One region of the Chromobacterium sp. ASV23 genome, then DNA from elsewhere that is predicted to be linked to it. Evidence: predicted binding sites of a transcription regulator. Region 1 holds the regulator's gene; each other region holds the start of a gene.
What was found. The regulator FNR, encoded in region 1, switches genes on or off when oxygen is low (the NO sensors DNR and NnrR bind a similar motif). The targets are predictions, from matches to a motif close to TTGATNNNNATCAA.

Region 1 (7,322 bases):
GGTATCGATGTCCGGGTCCAGCGTCAGGTTGGAATTGTCGCTGATGGCGCCGATCAGGTTGTTCAGCTTGTCGTTGAAGGCGGCGTAGGCGGCAATCTGCTGCGCAGGCGCAGCATTGCCGGCGGCCTGCAAAGCGTTCCAGCCGGCAAGCGTGTCTTTCCAGGCGCTGTCGCTGTTCAGCGTGCCGCCAATCTGATCGTTGACCGTTTTCAAGGCCTGCCATTTGGTCTGCAGTTGCCGAGTCGCATCGCTCAGGCCGCTGCGGGCCTGGCTGTCGCCCAGCGCCGCGCGCACCGCCAGCTCTTGCTGCAACTGCACGGCGGCAAGGCAGGCGGTCAGCGGCTGCATATAAACGACGCCGATTTTTTCCTTGTTGGTGAACTCGATGTTGTCCTGATTGGTTCGATACAGGGCGTAGACCAAGTAGAGCAGCGCGAAGGCGAACAACAGTCCGATGACGGCAAAACGCTTGGGATAGCTGAGGCGTTGCATCAGCCGGACGATGGGGGTGGTCATGGCGATACTCCTTCCGTATTGCCCGCGCAGGAACGCTGGAGGGCAAAACGTGGCGGAATGAAGTTCCCTATCCTTGAACTGTATAAGTGGAATTGCTTAATGCAAGTCTAAATGATAGTGATTTACAGACGGGCAGCTATCGCGTGGGAGACAGCATTGGATGGTGCAGGCCATGAAAGGACGGCGGCCGGCTGCGCGCGCCTTGCCGCTTGTGTTCCTGCAAGGCGCGCAGGCATGAAATCTCGCGCCGGAGGCGCGAGGGGGATCGATCAGATGGTTTTGGAATAACGGGCGTGAGTCTGCCGTTCGCGCAGATGCCGGTCAAAGATCATCGCGATATTGCGGATCAGGAAACGGCCCTTGGGCTCCACCATCAGGAAGTCGCCGTCGAAGGACAGCAGGCCCTGCTGCTGGAAAACCCGGATCTGCGGCATTTCTTCGGTGAAGTATTGGGCGAAATTGATGCCGTAGATTTCCTCGATGGCCTCCACCGACAGCGAGAAGCGGCACATCAGGCCCTGGATGATGGTGCGGCGCAGCACGTCGTCGTTGTCCAGCGTCAGGCCGCGCACCACCGGCAGCTTTTTCTGATCCAGCGCGGCGTAATAGCCTTCCAGCGTCTTGTCGTTCTGCGTGTAACAGGCGCCGATCTTGCCGATGGATGACACGCCGAAGCCCAGCATGTCGCAGTCGGCGTGGGTGGAATAGCCCTGGAAGTTGCGTTGTAGCCGGCCCTGGCGCAAGGCGACGGCCAGCTCGTCGTCCGGCTTGGCGAAATGATCCATGCCGATGAACACATAGCCGGCATTGGTCAGCATCTTCACCGCGTCCTGCAGGATGTCCAGCTTGACGCCGGCAGGCGGCAGGTCGGCCTCATGGATGCGGCGCTGCGGCATGAATACCGTCGGCAGGTGGGCGTAGTTGTACAAGGCCAACCGATCCGGATCGAGCGCCAGCGCGGTTTCCAGCGTGCGCAGCATCGATTCGCGCGTCTGCAGCGGCAGGCCGTAGATCAGGTCCAGGCTGACCGACTGGATGCCGGCCGCGCGCCCGGCCTCGATCACGGCGCGGGTTTCCTCTTCGCTCTGAACGCGGTTGACCGCCTTCTGCACGGCCGGCTCGAAGTCCTGCACGCCGACGCTGATGCGATTGAAGCCATATTCCGCCAGTTTTTGCATCGTTTCGCGCGAAACCTTGCGCGGATCGATCTCTATGGAATATTCTCCATCTGGCATGAATTCAAAATGGGTGGAGAGCATGCCCATCAATCGTTCAAGCTGGGCATCGGACAGGAAGGTGGGGGTGCCGCCGCCAAAGTGCAGCTGGATGACTTTTTCGCGGCAACCGAGCTGCTCGGCCACCAGGCGGATTTCCTTCTCCAGATAGTCCAGATAGATGTCGGCCTTGCTCTTGTCCTTGGTGATGATCTTGTTGCAAGCGCAGTAGAAACAGACCGTGTTGCAAAACGGTATGTGCACGTAAAGCGATAAGGGCTTGCGGTTGGCGCCGATGCGGCGCTGCTTCAAGCGAAGCAGATAGTCGCTTTCGGAAAAATTGGATGTAAAGCGATCCGCGGTCGGGTACGATGTGTACCGCGGCCCTGAGCCATCCAGTCGTTCGATCAGCTCGCGATCAAACTCAAAATGAGCGGGAGAATAGGGATGGGTGGTTTTCATGTCGTTTTCTGATGGAAAAACTTCTGGTGTACTGGTAAATTTGCGGAAAACCCGTGAACTCAGTATTGATAAGGGTCAACCTTTACCGGCTTGCAGCCCATACAGCATGTCAGAACACAATCACATACCCCTGCATAGTTTAAAAGTCTCTTGCTCCAGCTGTAGTTTGCGCGAGCTGTGTCTCCCGGTTGGCCTCAATCGCGAGGAGATGAGCCAGCTCGATACGGTGATTCGGCAGAGCCGCCGTCTGAAGCGAGGCGAGTACCTGTTCCATAGCGGCGAGTCTTTCAAGTCGCTGTTCGCCGTGCGCACCGGCTTCTTCAAAACCTGCGTCGCCAGCCAGGACGGCCGCGAACAAGTCACCGGTTTCCAGATGTCCGGCGAGCTGATGGGTCTGGACGGCATTTCCACCGGCAACCACAGCTGCGACGCCATCGCGCTGGAGGACAGCGAGGTGTGCGAGCTGCCGTTCAACCGCATGGAGACGCTGAGCCGCGACATCCCCAGCCTGCAGCACCATTTCTACCGGCTGATGAGCCGCGAAATCGTGCGCGACCAGAACGTCATGCTGCTGCTTGGCAATATGAAGGCCGAGGAGCGCATTGCCGCCTTCTTGCTGAACCTGTCGCAGCGCCTGTCCACCCGCGGCTTCGCCGCCAACGACTTCATCCTGCGCATGAGCCGCGAGGAGATCGGCAGCTTCCTCGGCCTGAAGCTGGAGACCGTCAGCCGCACGCTGTCCAAGTTCCAGCAGCAGGGCTGGATCGCCGTCGATCACAAGCATATCCAGCTGGTGAAAGTGGACGATCTGAAGAACCTGATCTCCGGCTGTTCCCACGCCAACGGCCACTGATTCCGGCTTGAAGGAAAAGCGAAAGGCAGGTCATTGACCTGCCTTTTTCATGTCCGCTGATGATGGCCGACGCCAGGGCTTACTGGATGATGCCGCCGCCCAGGCAGATGTCGCCGTGGTACAGCACAGCCGATTGGCCTGGGGTGACAGCCCATTGCTTCTCCTGGAAGCGCAGGCTGGCCTGGCCGTCGACAATGGAAGACAGCGAGCAGGCGGCATCGGCCATGCGATAGCGGTTCTTGGCGCTGTAGTCGCCTGGCGCCGGCGCGTCCGGCAGCGTCCAGCTCAGGTCGGCCATGGACAGCGTCGGCTTCAGCAGCAGCGGGTGGTCGTGGCCTTGCACCACAATCAGCTTGTTGCCCGGGATATCCTTGCCGGCGACGAACCACGGCTCGCCGTTGCCGTCCTTGCTGCCGCCGATCGTCAGGCCCTTGCGCTGGCCCAGCGTGTAGTACATCAGGCCGATGTGCTCGCCCACGACTTTGCCGTCCGGCGTCACCATCTGGCCGGGCGAAGTGGGCAGGTAGCGCTGCAGGAACTCGCGGAACGGCCGCTCGCCGATGAAGCAGATGCCGGTGGAGTCTTTCTTGGCGGCGGTGGGCAGGCCGGCTTGTTCCGCCAGCTGGCGCACTTCGGTCTTCTTGATGTCGCCCAGCGGGAAGATGGCCTTCGCCAACTGATGCTGCTGCAAGCGGTACAGGAAGTAGCTCTGGTCCTTGGTGTGGTCCACCGCCTTCATCAGGTAATGGACGCCGTCCTGTTCCATCTTGCGCGCGTAGTGGCCGGTGGCGATGCAGTCGGCGCCGAGTTCCATCGCGTAGTCGAGGAAGGCCTTGAACTTGATCTCGGCATTGCACAGCACGTCCGGATTCGGCGTGCGGCCGGCCGAGTATTCCTTCAGGAAGTACGAGAACACGCGGTCCTTGTATTCCTTGGCGAAATTGACGATTTCCATGTCGATGCCGACGATGTCGGCCACGCTCATCGCGTCCAGCGCGTCCTGCTTGATGGAGCAGTATTCGTCGTCGTTGTCGTCTTCCCAGTTTTGCATGAACACGCCGATCACTTCATGGCCCTGCTGCTTCAGCAGCCAGGCCGTTACCGACGAATCCACGCCGCCGGACATGCCGACGACGATGCGTTTCTTACCCGTCACGGGGTGCTTCCTTCCTTGCTGTTGCTTGCCTGTTTGACAGGCTCGGGTACGGCCGGCGGCTCGTAACCCGTCATCCAAACTGAAAGGGGAACCACCACGGGCGGTTCCCCGAAATCCTTGAACCAAGTGTCCACCGCCCAGTCCTGATTGGCGGCGGTATCGTGCAGCACGCCGGTGTAGTGCAAGTCCAGAATATGCGGCGCGCGCCATTCAGGTGGCGCCGCATGGTGGAATTTCAACCAGCCCTGGCTATCCAGGTAGCGCAGAAAGGTGGTGACATTGCTGCTGTGGTCCACGCAATCCATCCGGCCTTCGGCCGGGCCGTCATGGAAATTGCCGCCTTTGTCCTGCCAGATCGGCATATCGCGCGCGGCGATGAAGTACAAGGCCTGAACCGCGTCTGCTACCGCCTCGCGCTCGTTTTGCGCCGTATCGGCCTGGAATAGCCGCGCCGCCAGCCAATCACGCTCCTCTGCGGATAGTTCGAAGGAGGCGTGCCTGGAACATCGGTAATGATAACAGATGTTTAGCGCATCGGCGAAGGCCTGGGGCAGGGCGCAAAAGAGCAATAAGGCCAGCAGGGCTTTGATCATAGGCGGTATCCGGTGGGGCTCAGCGCAGGTCGCGTATCAGTTCCAGCGGATACAGTATGCCATTAAGATAGTCGTCGATGCATTGCATCACCACCGGGCTGCGCAGCCGCTGGGACTGGGCGGCGATCTCCTCGCGCGTCAGCCAGTGCACGGCGACGATGCCCTCATCCAGTGCGACGGCGCTTTCGGGCGCGGCGGCGTCGCCGGCGAAGGCGAAGCGCAGATAGGTGATGTCGCTGCCGGCGCGGTCCGCCAGGTAAATGCCGACCAAGCCGCGCGGGGTGAAATGCCAGCCGCTTTCCTCGCGCGTTTCGCGAATGACGGCCTGCGGCAGGGTTTCGCCGCGTTCCAGATGGCCGGCAGGCTGATTGAGCCGCAACCCGTCCGGCGTTTCCTCCTCAATCATCAGAAAACGGCCATCGCGCTCAATGATGGCGGCGACTGTGGCATTTGGCTTCCATACTCTATCGACGTTATTGACAATCATTCTTGTTTGTCTCTATGATGATGATAATTATTCTTGATTGTAAGCCAGAGGGGGCTTCCATGTACGTCTGCCTGTGCAACGCAGTGACCGACAGCCAGATCCGCCAAGCGGTGTATGGCGGCGCCACGCGCATGTGCGACCTGCGCCGCGAGCTCGGCATCGCTTCCGATTGCGGCAAGTGCGCCTGCATGGCCAATCAGATCCGCAAGGACGCCCAGATCGAACTGTCGTCCTGCTCGGTGGCCCGCAACGCCGCCTGACTTCTTCCCGCCGCCGGCATTTCTCGCCGGCCATGCCGCTATCGCGCCTTGAGATGAAGCCTTGCTGTGCCATAATGCCTGGATGATTTCCCAGGAGGATAGGACATGCAAGGCGACAAGAAGGTCATCAAATACCTGAACCAGATTCTCAAGAACGAACTCACCGCCATCAATCAATATTTTCTGCACGCCCGCATGTACAAGAACTGGGGCCTGAAGAAACTCAACGAGCACGAATACGAAGAATCCATCGACGAGATGAAGCACGCCGACAAGCTGATCGAGCGCGTGCTGTTTCTGGAAGGGCTGCCGAATCTGCAGGATCTGGGCAAGCTGCACATCGGCGAAAACCCGAAGGAAATGCTGGAGTGCGACCTGAAGCTGGAGATGGACGCGCTGCCGCTGCTGCGCGAAGCCATCGCCTACTGCGAGACTTCCCAGGATTACGTCAGCCGTGATCTGCTGGAGGACATCCTGGAGAGCGAGGAAGAGCATGTGGACTGGCTGGAGACCCAGCTCGGCCTGATCGAGAAGGTGGGCTTGCAGAACTACCTGCAAAGCCAGATGGAAGACGCGTCCTGACCGATTGCGCGTAGAGATGAAAAAAAGGGGCTGTCGAGAGACAGCCCCTTTTGCATGGATGGCGCCGTTAGTTTTTGACCTTGGTCTCGGCCGCCGGCGCCGAAGCGTCGGCAGGCTCATCCTGCCAGGGCAGCGGCACTTTCTTCTGATGGATGGTCAGGCCCTGCGCGTTGTAGTTCAGATCGGTGGAGATCTGCCCCTTGTCCTCAACCAGATAGCCGTCGTTCTTCCATTGCGACAATTGGCTGTCCAGCAGGCTGCGCGCCAGGTCTTCCACTTCCTTCATATTCGGCTGCTCTTCCGCCGTGTGGTCCACCGTGAACAGATTGCGGGCCTGGGTCAGCACCAGGTCTTCCAGGGTCTGGCGCGGCAGGCTCAGCTTGGCTTCCGCCTCGATGCGCTTGGCCAGCAGCGTGATGTCGTTCAGGTCCGCGGGGGTCAGCCCGTTGATGCCCAGGCTGCCTTGCAGCTTGGCTTCGCCGGTCGGCATCTTCAGGTAGAACTCGTTGATCAGCAGCTTGGGATTGTTTTCCAAGAGCGGCACCGCGTTCTTCTTGATGGTGTCGACGTATTGCTTGCGCAGCACCGCCGGGTCCACGCCTTCAAACGGAATCGCGCTGATCGCCTTGTCCAGCTTGACCAGCGTCGGGCCGTGCAGGTGGTTGGCCGACACGTCGAGGCGCATCGGGCCATAGCGATGGTCGCTGATGTTCAGCTCGGCAAAGTTGACCTTGCCGCGCGTATTGACGAAGTCGTCCTGCTCGCTGGTGACGATTTGGTAGCTGAAATTTTTCAACACCACCGACGACGGCTTGAATTCGCCGGACGGGTTGACGAACTCGCCGACGCGGACGCGCGTCATCAGGTAGATCAGCTCGTTGAGCTTGATGCTGTAGGGCACGCTCTCGTGCGAGGTCAGCTGCACATTGCCTATGGTCAGCTCGCTGGTGCCCAGCTTGACGCCGGTGCCGCCCAAGCGCATGTCGGAGGCGTAATGCACGCCGTCGAACGACACGCCGCCCTTGCTGGACGCTTCCAGCAGGAAGCCCGGCGACAGCGCCTCGGTCTTGTAGTCTTGGTAGTTATGCGAATAGTCGACCTTGAGGTCGAAGCCCTTCCACTTCATCTTAACGCCGGACAGCGCTTCTTCGTAGTCGAAGGCCGGCACGCTGACGTCAAGCAGGCCGCCGCCGCCAAAG
Region 2 (7,322 bases), on a different contig from region 1:
GCGCGGTGGAAGGTCACGCTCATCGTCCCGGCCAGGCCGACCAGCTCGCGCGTGCCCGGCCCGTCGATGTCGCCATCGGCCGTCAACATGCCCAGCACCACGCCGTTTACGCCCAACTTGCGGCAGAGTTCGATGTCGCGGGCCATGGTTTCGAATTCCAGCGCGGTGTACAGAAAATCGCCGCCGCGCGGGCGGATCAAGACATTGAGGTCTATGCCCAGGCTATCCCGCGCCAGGGCCACCATGCCGTAGGACGGCGTGGTGCCGCCTTCCAGCAGGTTGTCGCACAGTTCGACGCGCTGCGCGCCGCCCTGCTGCGCCGCCAGACAGGACGCCAGCGAACCGGCGCAGATTTCCAGAATCGATTGCATGGCTTTCTCCTTTGCTTACCCTATCTGACTGACTCTCCATGCGCGGCAAAGGTGCCGCCCAAAGGCAAAAAAAACGCCGACACGCAGTGCCGGCGGCGGTCAGGGAGAATGACGCGATGAAAAAATCAGGTGACTTTCAGCCCGCGGCTGGCGAACAGCGCGCGCGCATGGGCGGCTTGGGCCGCCGTGGGAATCGGCGTATCGTTCAGCTGGTATTCCATGCCCAGCTGCGCCCATTTGTCCTTGCCCAATTGATGGAAAGGCAGCACTTCCACCCGCTCCACCAGATCGCCCAGCTCGGCCACGTAGTCGGCCAGGCGCTCGATGTCGGCGTCGCCGTCGGTCAGGCCCGGCACCAGCACGTAGCGTATCCACATTTTCTTGCCAAGCCGCTTCAGGCGCTGGGCGAAGTCCAGCGTCGGCTGCAAGGGCTGGCCGGTGAGCGCCAGGTATTTTTCGGGGTCTGAATGCTTGATGTCCAGCATCACCAGATCGACATCGTCGAACCATTCGTCCGACACCCGCTCGTGCAGGAAGCCCTGGGTGTCCAGCGCGGTGTGCAGGCCATAGCGTTGCTTGATCTGATGGAACAGCTCGCCTACGAACTCGTGCTGCATCAGCGGCTCGCCCCCGGAAATGGTGACGCCGCCGGCAAACTTCAAAAAGCGCGCGTAGGTGGCCACTTCGGACAGCGCCTGCTCCACGGTCACCTGGCGGCCGTTATGCAGCTTCCAGGTATCCGGGTTGTGGCAGTACAGGCAGCGGAACTGACAGCCCGAAACGAAAAACACGAAGCGCATGCCGGGGCCGTCCACGCCGGCGCCGCTCTCGGTGGAGTGCAGATAGCCTATGGTTTCGGCTTTGACGGATGCTTCGGTGTGGTCAGCGGCAATAGGTGGGGTCATGCCGTATCTCCGGTGAATCTTGTGAAAAAGCGGGGCTTTCCTTCCGGACCGCCCCGCCATTGATGCGATGGTGTTTCCGCGCGGGCAAGCCCTGCGGCCTGCCCGCCCTACGGCGTCTTACATCTTGCCGTGGAAGGTGCGGTTGATCACGTCCAGCTGCTGCTCGCGCGTCAGCTTGACGAAGTTCACCGCGTAACCGGACACACGGATGGTCAGCTGCGGGTACAGCTCCGGGTGCTCCATGGCGTCCAGCAGGGTTTCGCGCTTGAATACGTTGACGTTCACGTGGAAACCGCCGCCGGCGATGTTGCGCTCGCCGTCGCAATCGAACGGGGTGCAGTTGGCGCTGCTGAACTCAGTCGGGTGAGCCGAGCAGAAGCCGTCCAGGCAGTTGGCCAGGTTGACGATACGCTCTTCAGCAGTATGGCCCAACGCGTCCGGCGTCGCCGAAGCGGTCCAGCTGATGCCGTCCAGCGCGGAGTCGTACGGCAGCTTGGCCACGGAGGCGCCTGCCGCCACAAAGCCCTTCACGTCGCGGCCGTTCATCGGGTTGGCACCCGGGGAGAACGGTTCGCCGGCGCGGCGGCCGTCCGGGGTGTTGCCGGTCTTCTTGCCGTACACCACGTTGGAGGTGATGGTCAGCACCGACTGGGTCGGCTTGGAGTCGCGGTAGAAGTACGGCTGGGCCTTGATCTTGTCCATGAAGGACTGGGTCAGCCACACCGCGATCTCGTCCACGCGGTCATCGTTGTTGCCGAATGCCGGGTATTCGCCTTCGATCTTGTAGTCAACCGCCAGGCCATCTTCATTGCGGATGATGTGAACCTTGGCGAACTTGACGGCGGACAGCGAGTCGGCGGCCACGGACAGGCCGGCGATGCCGCAAGCCATGGTGCGGACGATGTCGCGGTCGTGCAGCGCCATTTCGATGCGTTCGTAGGCGTACTTGTCGTGCATGTAGTGGATGCAGTTCAGCGCCTTGACGTAGGTGGCGGCCAGCCAGTCCATCATCTTCTCGAACTTCGGCATCAGTTCTTCGTAAGTCAGCACGTCGCCGGTGATCGGCTCGAAGCCGTGGGCCACCAGCGCGCCGGACTTCTCGTCGCGGCCGCCGTTGATCGCGTACAGCATGGCCTTGGCCAGGTTGGCGCGAGCGCCGAAGAACTGCATCTGCTTGCCGATCTTCATCGCCGACACGCAGCAGGCGATACCGTAGTCGTCGCCCCAGTACGGCAGCATCAGGTCGTCGTTTTCGTACTGGATGGCGCTGGTGTCGATGGACACCTTGGCGCAGAAGTTCTTGAAGCCTTGCGGGAAGCGGGTAGACCACAGCACGGTCAGGTTCGGTTCCGGCGCCGGGCCCAGGTTGTACAGGGTGTTCAGGAAGCGGAAGCTGTTCTTGGTCACCAGGGTGCGGCCGTCTTCGCCCATGCCGCCGATGGATTCGGTCACCCAAGTCGGGTCGCCGGAGAACAGTTGATCGTATTCCGGCGTGCGCAGGAAGCGGACGATGCGCAGCTTGATCACCAGATCGTCGATCATTTCCTGAGCTTGCTCTTCGGTCAGCACGCCGGCGGCGATGTCGCGCTCGATGTACACGTCCAGGAAGGTGGACACGCGGCCGAAGGACATGGCGGCGCCGTTCTGCTCCTTAACCGCGGCCAGGTAGGCGAAGTAAACCCACTGGATGGCTTCGCGGGCAGTGGCGGCCGGACGGCTGATGTCGTAGCCATACTTGGCGGCCATCTGGCGCAGTTCGTCCAGGGCGCGGAACTGTTCGGACAGTTCTTCGCGTTGACGCATCACTTCGTCGGTGAAAGCCACGTCATTCAGTTCGGCGAACAGCTGCTGACGCTCCTTGCGCAGGAAGTCGGTGCCGTACAGCGCGACGCGGCGATAGTCGCCGATGATGCGGCCGCGGCCGTAGGCATCCGGCAGGCCGGTGATCACGCCGGACTTGCGGCAAGCCATGATTTCCGGGGTGTAGACATCAAACACGCCCTGGTTGTGGCTCTTGCGATACTTTTCCCAGATTTCCTTGATCACCGGATCCAGCTTGAAGCCGAAGGCTTCCAGGCCGTTCTCCACCATGCGCAGACCGCCGTTCGGCATGATGGCGCGCTTCAGCGGAGCGTCGGTTTGCAGGCCGACGATCACTTCATTGGCTTGATCGATGTAGCCCGCATCGTGAGCGGTAATGGAAGAGGCGCGGTCGGCCGAGACATCCAGCACGCCCTTGGCGCGTTCTTCTTTCAGCAACACACCCAGGGTGTCCCACAGCTTCTTGGTACGCTCGGTGGCGCCAGCCAGGAAGCTGTCGTCGCCTTCGTACGGTTTGTAGTTCAGCTGGATGAAGTTGCGTACATCGACCTTGCTCTGCCACTCGCCAGCGACGAAATCGCGCCACGGGTTGGCTTGAGCTGCATTTTGAGTGATGGCGTCCATCTGGGGCCTCCTTACTTGGCTTGGTCCGGTAACGTGTTAGATATTGAACACATGGTACATTCGGAATCGAAAATTTCGTTTGATCTTGATCAAGTAGCGCCCCGCTTACGGCGCGATTTCGATCCTGCAGCGCAACATGCCAACCGCCTTCAACATCATTGATTTATCAGTGATTTATAGCAAAGTCGGCGCAATACAGGCTGTACTGCGCCGACTACATTCGAAAACGAACATTCACATGCCGTTTACAGGCCAAAAGCCTGCCTTAATGTTCAGACCGCTTTCAGCGTGTGGCGTTCCAGCAAGTACACCACCAGGCCGACGCCAAACGCGCCGCCAACGATATTGCCCAGCGTAGCCGGCACCAGATTATGCGCGATATCCGCCCACTCCAGCCCCGCCATGCCCTGCAGCTTGGCCAGCGCGAAGAAAGCCATGTTGGCGATGCTGTGCTCAAAACCGGAGAAGAAGAACACGAACACCAGCAGCATGATGATCAGCAGCCGCGCCGCTTCGTTACTTAGACGCATCGGCACCCATACCGCCAGGCAGATCACCCAGTTGCACAGCACGCCCTTCCAGAAGATCTCCATGCTCGAGGCGTGCACCTTATGCTCCACCACGTTGAACAGCAGGTGATCGGCAGGCAGTACGCCCATGCCGCCGGCGCCGGCAAGCACGGCGACGAACAGCAGCACGCCCAACAGATTGCCCAGATACACCATCGTCCAACTGCGCAACATATTGCAGGTGCGGCAGCGGCCGCTAAGCCGGCCGACGGTGAAGTACATCACATTGCTGGTGAACAATTCCACCTTGCACACGATGATGCTGACCAGCGCCACGCCAAAGAAGCCGGAAGTGGCGATGTAATAACCGGGAGCGCCGCTGGCGAAGAATACCTGGCCGAGCTTCAGGCTGACGGCCAGCACTACGGCGATCAGCGCGCCGGCCATGGCCGCGCTGAGCAGATAGCGCCCTGGTTCGGACAGCAGCACCTGCTGTTTGCTGGCGGCCTCGTCGACCACGTAGGCGAGAGTTGAAGAGTGGCTCATGATGTAACGTCTCTATAAGGATATGGGTAAGGCGGCGTCGCGTGATGCGGCCGGAGGCGATTCGCATCCGATGCGACTTTGCGAAAATTTTATGTTCGTTTTAGTAAATTCGTGTTTGATACCGATCAATCCATAGCGCACCACCGCTCAAGCCACCCCCACACGGCCAGACTGCAGCACAATCCTTCAACATTGCCACGAATGCCGGCACAAAACACCAGGGAAATGTTGCAGCATCCCGCCAACGCAATGCAGGCAAACCTCCCCGGCCGGCCCGCTTCGCATCAGCCATGCCTGTTGTAGCGCTGGCATTTCGCTATCTCCGAGCCAAGAAACGCGCCCTTGTCATTTCACAGAATGCGAAAGAAAAGGTGTTCATTTTTGTAACTTTATTTTCACATTCGAAAATATTTTAGCAATTTCACGCTCGCATATCATGCACACCGTCACCCAAATCATCAAAAGTGAACAATACAAATTAGTACAATTTAGACACAAGACCATGCTATTCCACCCGGCAGCCCATGCAAATAAATCCATTTCCATCAAAGGCTTGCGCAAACCAAGCACGGAAACGAACGCCATCGCCTGGCTCCCGGCATCTTTGCGTGGGCAGGCAATAGCAGACCCAAGAAAGGCAAAACCACGCAATAAATTGCGCAGAGCAATCACTCAAATTTCAAACTTGTGGCAAGGATAAAAAATGACCATGGCAAAATTACCCATGCGCAATCATTTTATAAAATAGAAAATTTATTGAAATTTAATTGCACCAAAAATGACTTTAAAGGATATAAAACCAATAAAAAAATATTGTCATTTAGAATTTAGGGGGAGAACCATTCCTCAGCCATGTTCATTTGTTCATTTGGTGACAAATTTATCTTGATTAGAATCAACTGATGTTCTTAAATGTGTACCTTGCAAACTACAAATGCCCTTACGATGGGCAGCAATTAAGCAAGACGCGGTTCACAAACAACGACATACAGAGAACCCGTCGGCAACAGTTCGATCCGCCCCCCGCCACAAGCCGTCAACGCCGGCGGCGGAGGATGGAAACCCGGAATTTGCGAAATATCGTTTGAAAAGGCACCTCATCATGTCACAAGCAATCGCCTCAACCGCCTCCCGCTCCGGTTCGTCCGGCTGGACCAAGCACGACACCACCTGGATGCTCGGCCTCTATGGCACCGCCATCGGCGCCGGCGTCCTGTTCCTTCCCATCAACGCCGGCATCGGCGGCCTGTGGCCCCTGATGCTGATGGCCATCCTGGCCCTGCCGCTGACCTTCTTCGCCCACCGCGGCCTGACCCGCTTCGTGCTGTCCGGCAGCAAGGAAGGCGCCGACATCACGGAAGTGGTGGAAGAACACTTCGGCGTAGGCGCCGGCAAGATCATCACCTTGCTGTACTTCTTCGCCATCTACCCGATTCTGTTGATGTACAGCGTGGCCATCACCAACACGGTGCTGTCCTTCCTCAATAACCAGCTGCACATCGACGTGGGCACCGGCATCGCCACCCGCGCCGTGTTCTCGCTGGCGCTGATCCTGGGCCTGATGTCCATCGTCCGCCTGGGCGGCCAGATGATCGTCAAGGCGATGAGCATCCTGGTCTACCCGTTTGTGGTGGTGCTGATGCTGCTGGCCCTGTACCTGATCCCGCAATGGAGCGACGCCGCCATCCGCCACGCCGGCAGCCTGGGCGACGCCGTATCCAGCGGCGCCTTCTACAAGACGCTGTGGCTGGCCATTCCGGTGATGGTGTTCTCGTTCAACCACTCGCCCATCATCTCTTCCTTCTCCGTTGACCAGCGCAAGCTGCACGGCGACGAAGCTGAACCGGCCTCCAGCCGCGTGCTGATCCGCGCCCACACCATGATGGTGCTGACCGTGATGTTCTTCGTGTTCAGCTGCGTATTCAGCCTGAGCCCGGCCGACCTGGCCGCCGCCAAGGCCCAGAACATCTCCATCCTGTCCTACCTGGCCAACCACTTCCAGAACCCGGTGATGGAATGGGTTGCCCCGATCATCGCCATGGTTGCCATCAGTAAGTCCTTCCTGGGCCACTACCTGGGCGCCAAGGAAGGCTTCAACGGCCTGGTGGTCAAGCAACTGCGTCAGAGCGGCAAGACCATCGAAACCTCGAAGCTGGACCGCTACACCGCCATCTTCATGATCGTGACCTGCTGGATCATCGCCACCATCAACCCGTCCATCCTGGGCATGATTGAAACCCTGGGCGGCCCGGTCATCGCGATGCTGCTGTTCCTGATGCCGATGTACGCCATCCACAAGGTACCGGCGATGAAGAAGTACTCCGGCGCCGCCAGCAACATCTTCGTGGTACTGATCGGCCTGATCGCCATCTCCGCCATCTTCTACGATCTGTTCGTCTGATCGTAACCAGGCAGGCCGCCCTGCGGCCTGCTCTCCCCTCCGTACTAGCTTCAAAGAGGTAGCATCATGTTCAGCATGAGTGATATCTACAAAATCGGCGTTGGTCCCTCCAGTTCCCACACCGTCGGCCCGATGAAGGCCGGTC
Region 3 (7,322 bases), on a different contig from region 1:
AGATCGGCGCCATTGGCGTCGGCCATGGCGGCGCGGAAGTCGTCGCAGGTGACGGCTTGGCCGTCATGGCGCTTGAAGTACAGGTCCATGCCCTTGCGGAAGCCTTCGCGGCCCAGCAGGGTTTCATACATCCGCACCACTTCCGCGCCCTTCTCGTACACGGTCATGGTGTAGAAGTTGTTCATCTCGATGTAGCTGTCCGGACGGATCGGGTGCGCCGTCGGGCCGGCGTCCTCGGGGAACTGCGCCATGCGCAGGCCTTTGACGTCGTCGATGCGCTTGACCGCGCGGCTGTACATGTCGGCGCTGAATTCCTGATCGCGGTAGACGGTCAGGCCTTCCTTCAGAGACAACTGGAACCAGTCGCGGCAGGTCACGCGGTTGCCAGTCCAGTTGTGGAAGTATTCGTGGCCGATCACCGCCTCGATGTCTTCGAAGTCGGTGTCAGTGGCGGTGTCCTGGCGGGCCAGCACGTACTTGGTGTTGAAGATGTTGAGGCCCTTGTTCTCCATGGCGCCCATATTGAAGTCGCCCACCGCCACGATCATATAGATGTCGAGGTCGTACTCCAGGCCGAAACGCTCCTCATCCCACTTCATGGAGTGCTTGACCGACTCCATCGCGTGGGCGGTCTTGTCCTGATCGGCCGGTTCGGTCCAGATTTCCAGTTGAACCTCGCGGCCGCGCATGGTGACGAACTTGTCCTTCAGCGCCACCAGTTTGCCTGCCACCAGCGCGAACAAATAGGCCGGCTTGCGGTACGGGTCCACCCACTTAACCCAGTGGCGCTTCTTGTCCACCATGCCCTCGCCCACCTTGTTGCCGTTGGACAGCAACACCGGATATTTCTGCTTGTCGGCCTTGATGGTGGTGGTGAACTTGGCCATCACGTCCGGACGGTCCAGGTAGTAGGTGATCTTGCGGAAGCCTTCCGGCTCGCACTGGGTGAACAGATTGCCGCTGGAAGCGTACAGGCCCATCAGGCTGGTATTGGCCGCCGGGTCGAGTTCGGTTTCGATTTCCAGGATGAAGCTGTCCGGCACCTGGGGCACGGTCAGCACATCATTGGCAAGCTGATAGCGGGTTTCGTCCAGCTTTTCGCCATCCAGCACCACGGCGATCAGCTTGGCGCTGCCGTCCAGCTTCAGTTCGCTCGCGGCGGACTGGCCATTGCGGTTGACCACCAGCCGGGAATGGACCCGGGTGAATTCATCTTCGATGTCGAACACCAGATCGACGCGGTCGATCAGAAAGGCCGGGGCCTGGTAATCCTTGCGATACTTCACTTCCGGCTGTTGGGCCATGCGTGTCTCCTTATCGTCCGGCTTGTGGCCGGCCTCATGCATAGACAGAACGGCGCCTGCTGGCGCCGCTCGTTGTTGTATCGTTTCCGCTCAGCGGCTGGCGATCCATTTGCCGCCATCCGGCAGCAGCTTCAGGCGGCAGGTGTCCTCGGCGGCAGGCTGCAGCGTCACGTCGAAGCTCATCAGCTCGTCGCGGCGGAAAGCATGCAGCTTGATCTTGTCGCCGGCCTGATAGCGGGCGATCTGTTTGTCCAGATCGACGGCGCGCAGCTTGTCCACCGCCACCACCACATCGCCGCCGGACAGGCCGGCCGCCTGCGCGGCGCCGCCATCCAGCACCTGGGCCAGCTTGACGCCGGCGGCATCGCCTGCGGTCTTGACGCCCAAGGTCAGCGGCGCGGGCTTGCCGGCGAAGGCCTCCACCACGCCGCCGCGGTCGGACGCGCCTTGCGCCGCCTCGAATTTCAATTCGACGCCCTGGCTGGCCAGCAGTTCAGCCAGCGGCAGGTCTTGCGTGGAACGCAGCGCCAGGTCGAAGAAGGGCTTGAGCTTGAGGCCGGTGGTTTCGATGGCGATCTTTTCCCACTCGTCCTCTTCCAGGCCCTTGCCGTCCGCCAGCCACTTGGCCCACAGCGCGCGCATCACGTCGTCCAGCGACTGCTTGCCCTTGCTGTCGCGGCGGATCAGCAGGTCCAGCGCCAGCGCCGCCAGCGAACCCTTGGTGTAGTAGCTGACGATGCTGTTGGGGCTGTTTTCGTCCTGGCGGTAATACTTGGTCCAGGCTTCGAAGCTGGACTGCTCCAAGGTCTGCTTCAGTCTACCGGCGCCGCGTTGCACGCCGGTGATGGTTTCGGCCAGCAGACCCAGGTAGCGCTTCTCGTCGATCAGGCCGCTGCGCACCAGCGCCAGGTCGTCGTAATACGAGGTGATGCCTTCAAACGCCCACAGCAGGCGGGTATGGCCTTCGCGGTTCAAGTCGTACGGCGTGAACGCCGCCGGCTTCATGCGCTTGACGTTCCAGCTGTGGAAGTATTCGTGGCTGATCAGGCCCAGCAGCTTCAGGTAGCCGTCGCTGATTTCCGCCGCGCCCGGCGCCGGCAAATCGTCGCGATTGGCCACCAGCGCGGTGGAGGCGCGGTGCTCCAGGCCGCCGTAGATGTCTTTGCCGACAAACAGCATGAAAACATAGCGATCGAACGGCGCCGGCTCGCCAAACAGCTTGATCTGGTATTCGCAAATTTTCCGGGTGTCTTCGGCCAAGCGCTTCAGATCGCCCTGGAAACGGCCGGATACGACGAACTCATGCGGCACGCCGCAGGCCTTGAAGCTGACTTTCTTGAAATTGCCCAGCTCCACCGGGTGATCGATCAGCTCGTCGTAGTTGGATGCCTGGTAGCGGCCGAAGCCGCTCTTCTTCTTGATGTCGGCGGCCGGCAGACTGGTGGCCACTTTCCAATCCGCATAAGACTTGCCGTCCGGCGCGTGGATGTCGACCGAGCACGGTTCGTCCTGATATCCATCTACGGCCAGGAACACGCTGGTGCCGTTGAAGAAACCGCGTTCGCCGTCCAAATAGGCGCCGCGCACCGACAGATCGAAGGCGTACACTTGATAGCGCAGCGTCAGCGCGCCCTTGGCCGGCTCGGCCTGCCAGCGGTTCTTGTCCAACTGGCGCAATGCCACCGTCTTGCCGCTGGCTTCCGCGGACAACGATACGATATGCTTTGAAAATTCACGTATCATATAACTGCCGGGAATCCACGCCGGCAGGAAAAAAACCTGGCCATTCTTGGCTGGCTGCAAAACGGTAACCGTGACTTCGAACAGGTGGGCTTCCGGCGATGCCGGCCGCAGAGTGTACTGTACTGGGATGGACTGGATCATGATCTGCCTGCATGCGTTGCAAAACGCGATGATTTTAGCATTACCGCGCCGCAAGCGCCGCCAATTGTGCCGTATTGATCCATGTCAATAAGCCTTGCCTGCATGCCAATACAATTGCATGAGTGGCAATTTGGACTGTTTACGATTGCCATGCGAGTAGTACCACGGCAAGAACATGCCGGAACGGCCAAGCCGCCCATCCAGCTGGTTGGCGGTAAATGCTTGATTTAGAATAAAGGCATTGGTCTGGATGGGAATTTGGTGCTGTCGGAAAGGCTGGCGAGCTGCTAATACAGACATCGAAGCCTATCGATACAGGTCAAGCACTTGACCCAACCATGCTGTTTCGGTTCCCGCGACGTGCCACCGCTTCATGCAGCAGATTGGGCTGCATTGAAAAAGTTCAAGTCGCTACGGTTTGTTCATGTTCTGAGTTAGCAACCTTGGAGAAAACCTTAATGGAAACGCAACCCACTTATAACTATAAGGTGGTGCGCCAATTTGCCATCATGACCGTAGTCTGGGGCATCGTCGGCATGTTGGTGGGCGTGGTCATCGCGGCCCAGCTGGTATGGCCGGAGCTCAATTTCGGGCCCTGGTTCCACTTTGGCCGCCTGCGCCCCCTGCACACCAATGCCGTCATTTTCGCCTTTGGCGGTTGCGGCCTGTTCGCCACTTCCTACTATGTGGTGCAGCGTACCTGTAACGTCCGGCTGATTTCAGACAAGCTGGCCGCCTTCACCTTCTGGGCGTGGCAACTGGTCATCGTGCTGGCCGCCATCACCCTGCCGCTGGGCCTCACCTTCGGCAAGGAGTACGCCGAGCTGGAATGGCCGATCAAGCTGCTGATCGCCGTGACCTGGGTGGTGTACGCCATCGTATTCTTCGGCACCATCGCCATCCGCAAGGTCAAGCACATCTATGTGGCCAACTGGTTCTACGGCGCCTTCATCCTGGCCGTGGCCTTGCTGCACATCGTCAACTCCGCCTTCGTGCCGGTGACGCTGTGGAAGTCCTATTCGGTGTATTCCGGCGCCGTCGACGCCATGGTGCAGTGGTGGTACGGCCACAACGCCGTGGGCTTCTTCCTGACCGCCGCCTTCCTCGGCATGATGTACTACTTCGTGCCCAAGCAGGCCGGCCGGCCGGTTTACTCCTACCGCCTGTCCGTGGTGCACTTCTGGGCGCTGATCTTCACCTATATGTGGGCCGGTCCGCACCACCTGCACTACACCGCTCTGCCTGACTGGACCCAATCCGTCGGCATGGTGTTCTCGCTGATTCTGCTGGCGCCGTCCTGGGGCGGCATGATCAACGGCATCATGACCCTGTCCGGCGCCTGGCATAAGCTGCGCACCGACCCGGTGCTGAAGTTCCTGGTGGTTTCGCTGTCGTTCTACGGCATGTCCACCTTCGAAGGCCCGATGATGTCGATCAAGACCGTCAACGCGCTGTCCCACTACACCGACTGGACCATCGGCCACGTGCACTCCGGCGCGCTGGGCTGGGTGGGCTTCATCACCATCGGCTCGATGTACTACCTGATTCCGCGCCTGTTCGGCCGCGACTCCATGTTCAGCGTCAAGCTGATCGAGGCGCACTTCTGGCTGGCCACGGTCGGCGTGGTGCTGTACATCGCCTCGATGTGGATTTCCGGCGTGACCCAGGGCCTGATGTGGCGCGCGCTGAACGCGGACGGCACGCTGACCTACGCCTTCGCCGAGTCGGTCAAGGCCAGCTACCCCTACTACTTCGTGCGCTTCCTTGGCGGCGCCCTGTACCTGTCCGGCATGCTGCTGATGGCTTACAACACCTTCCGCACCGTCTCCGCCGGCCGCGCCGTGGATGCCAAGATTCCGGCAGTCACCGCACAAGCACACTAAGGGGGCGAAAGAAAAATCATGGACAAAATCCAAAAACTGATCGAAGAACATGTCGGCTGGCTGATCGTGCTGACCCTGCTGGTGATCAGCGTGGCGGGCCTGGTGGAAATCCTGCCGCTGGCCTTCCAGAAATCCGTGACCGAGCCGGTAGCCGGCGTCAAGCCTTACACCGCGCTGCAGCTGGCCGGCCGCGACATCTATGTCCGCGAAGGCTGCTACAACTGCCACTCGCAGATGATCCGTCCCTTCCGCGCCGAAACCGAGCGTTACGGCCACTACTCGGTGGCGGGCGAGTCGGTATACGACCACCCGTTCCAGTGGGGCTCCAAGCGCACCGGCCCGGATCTGGCGCGCGTAGGCGGCCGCTACTCCGACGAATGGCACCGCGTGCACCTGACCAACCCGCGCGACGTGGTGCCGGAGTCGAACATGCCTGCCTTCCCGTGGCTGGCCAAGAATCTGGCCGATGCCGACGTGGTGCCGGCCAAGATGGAAGCGCTGCGCAAGGTGGGCGTGCCGTACTCCGACAAGGAGATCGCCGAAGCCAAGTCGCAAGTGGAGGGCAAGTCCGAACTGGATGCGCTGATCGCCTACCTGCAAGGCCTGGGCCTTGCACTGAAGAATGTACGTTGAGCCATGGACTGGGTAACGATAGGACGTTCGCTATTCACCGTGGTCTGCTTCGCGTTCTTCATCGTGGTGCTGATCATCGCCTATAGCAAACGCTCCAAGAACCGGTACGAGGAAGCGGCGAATCTGCCCTTCCTGGATGACGACAAGGCAGAGGAAGCCCCACACGACCAGGCTTCCAACGGAGCAAGAAAATGAGTCAATTCACAAGCGATTTCTGGAACATCTGGATTATCGTGATCGTGCTGGGCGGCATCATCGGCCTGACCCTGCTGGTATTCACCCAGTCCAAGACCACGGTCAAGAAGGGCGAGGAAGTCCAGACCCTGGGCCATGTGTGGGACGGCGACCTGGAGGAGTACAACAACCCGCTGCCGCGCTGGTGGATGCTGATGTTCTACATCACGCTGCTGTTCGGCATCGTGTATCTGGTGCTGTATCCGGGCCTCGGCGACTACAAGGGCGTCTTCGGCTGGAGCCAGGTAGGTCAGTACAAGGACGAGCGCGCCAAGGCCGAAGCCAAGTACCAGCCGCTGTACGACAAGTTCCTCAAGCAAGACTTGAAGGCGGTGGCGGCCGATCCGCAGGCTCAGGAAATGGGCAAACGCCTGTTCCAGACCTACTGCGTGCAGTGCCACGGCGCGGACGCCCGCGGCGCCAAGGGCTTCCCCAATCTGGTGAACCACGACTGGCTGTACGGCGGCGAGCCCGACACCATCAAGACCACCATCCTGAACGGCCGCCACGGCCAGATGCCGGCCTGGGGCGCGGTGCTGGGCGAGGAGAAGGTCAAGGATGTGGCCAACTACGTGCTGTCGCTCTCCGTCAACAAAAAGAAGTTTGACGCCGAGCGGGCCTCTCGCGGCAAGGAAACCTTCGCCACGCTGTGCTCCGCCTGCCACGGCGCGGACGGCAAGGGCAACCAGCAACTGGGCGCGCCCAACCTGACCCACCCGTCCGGCAACTGGCTGTATGGCGGCACCGAGAAGACCATCATCGAAACCGTCACCAATGGCCGCAACAATCAAATGCCGGCCTGGAAGGACTTCCTGGGCGAAGGCAAGGTCCACTTGCTGGCCGCCTACGTCTGGAGCCTGTCCAACAATCCCAAGGCGCCGCAATAAGCCTGGCTACGCCGCCTGCTCCGGCAGGCGGCGTTTTTCCTCCCCACCCACAGAGGCCTTGGCCCAGCGCATCGCAGAGGTGAGTTCAGCCAAGTCCTCTTCAGGAAAAAACAATGTCAGAGTCTCTGAAGAAGATCCCCATAAAAGTCCAGAACGCCGATAAGGACAGCGCCACCATCTCGCTGTACGAAACCCAGAAAAAGCTCTATCCCCGCTCAGTCAAGGGCCTGTTCAACAACTTCCGCATCCTGTTCGTCATCGGCACCCAGCTGCTGTACCTCGGCCTGCCCTGGCTGCAATGGAACGGCCGCCAGGCGGTGTTCTTCGATCTGATCAACCGCAAGTTTTACCTGTTTGGCCTCACCGTATGGCCGCAGGACTTCGTCTACCTCGCCGCGCTCTTGATGTGCTGCGCCTTCGGCCTGTTCACCTGGACCACCATCGCAGGACGGCTATGGTGCGGCTATTCCTGTCCGCAGACGGTGTACACCGAGATC

Region 2: a site for FNR is predicted at 3,801-3,814, ahead of pflB (formate C-acetyltransferase). Genes of this name have one in related genera too.
Region 3: a site for FNR is predicted at 3,498-3,511, ahead of ccoN (cytochrome-c oxidase, cbb3-type subunit I). Genes of this name have one in related genera too.

Annotation. Positions count from the first base shown of each region.
Region 1 covers NZ_JAELTR010000004.1:86,888-94,209, forward strand. Annotated here, with positions in the region: gene JHD59_RS03290 (methyl-accepting chemotaxis protein) at 1-516, opposite strand, end outside; gene hemN (oxygen-independent coproporphyrinogen III oxidase) at 786-2,192, opposite strand; gene fnr (fumarate/nitrate reduction transcriptional regulator Fnr) at 2,299-3,045, shown strand; gene mnmA (tRNA 2-thiouridine(34) synthase MnmA) at 3,125-4,201, opposite strand; gene JHD59_RS03310 (hypothetical protein) at 4,198-4,794, opposite strand; gene JHD59_RS03315 (NUDIX hydrolase) at 4,814-5,281, opposite strand; gene JHD59_RS03320 ((2Fe-2S)-binding protein) at 5,341-5,541, shown strand; gene bfr (bacterioferritin) at 5,647-6,123, shown strand; gene JHD59_RS03330 (YdgA family protein) at 6,191-7,322, opposite strand, start outside.
Region 2 covers NZ_JAELTR010000014.1:6,008-13,329, forward strand. Annotated here, with positions in the region: gene JHD59_RS08110 (copper homeostasis protein CutC) at 1-371, opposite strand, end outside; gene pflA (pyruvate formate-lyase-activating protein) at 497-1,276, opposite strand; gene pflB (formate C-acetyltransferase) at 1,394-3,721, opposite strand; gene JHD59_RS08125 (formate transporter FocA) at 3,994-4,776, opposite strand; gene JHD59_RS08130 (hypothetical protein) at 5,152-5,448, opposite strand; gene JHD59_RS08135 (HAAAP family serine/threonine permease) at 5,879-7,177, shown strand; gene JHD59_RS08140 (L-serine ammonia-lyase) at 7,244-7,322, shown strand, end outside.
Region 3 covers NZ_JAELTR010000002.1:65,773-73,094, reverse strand. Annotated here, with positions in the region: gene pepN (aminopeptidase N) at 1-1,304, opposite strand, end outside; gene JHD59_RS01485 (M61 family metallopeptidase) at 1,395-3,188, opposite strand; gene JHD59_RS01480 (hypothetical protein) at 3,273-3,488, opposite strand; gene ccoN (cytochrome-c oxidase, cbb3-type subunit I) at 3,647-5,071, shown strand; gene ccoO (cytochrome-c oxidase, cbb3-type subunit II) at 5,090-5,704, shown strand; gene JHD59_RS01465 (CcoQ/FixQ family Cbb3-type cytochrome c oxidase assembly chaperone) at 5,708-5,899, shown strand; gene ccoP (cytochrome-c oxidase, cbb3-type subunit III) at 5,896-6,825, shown strand; gene ccoG (cytochrome c oxidase accessory protein CcoG) at 6,939-7,322, shown strand, end outside.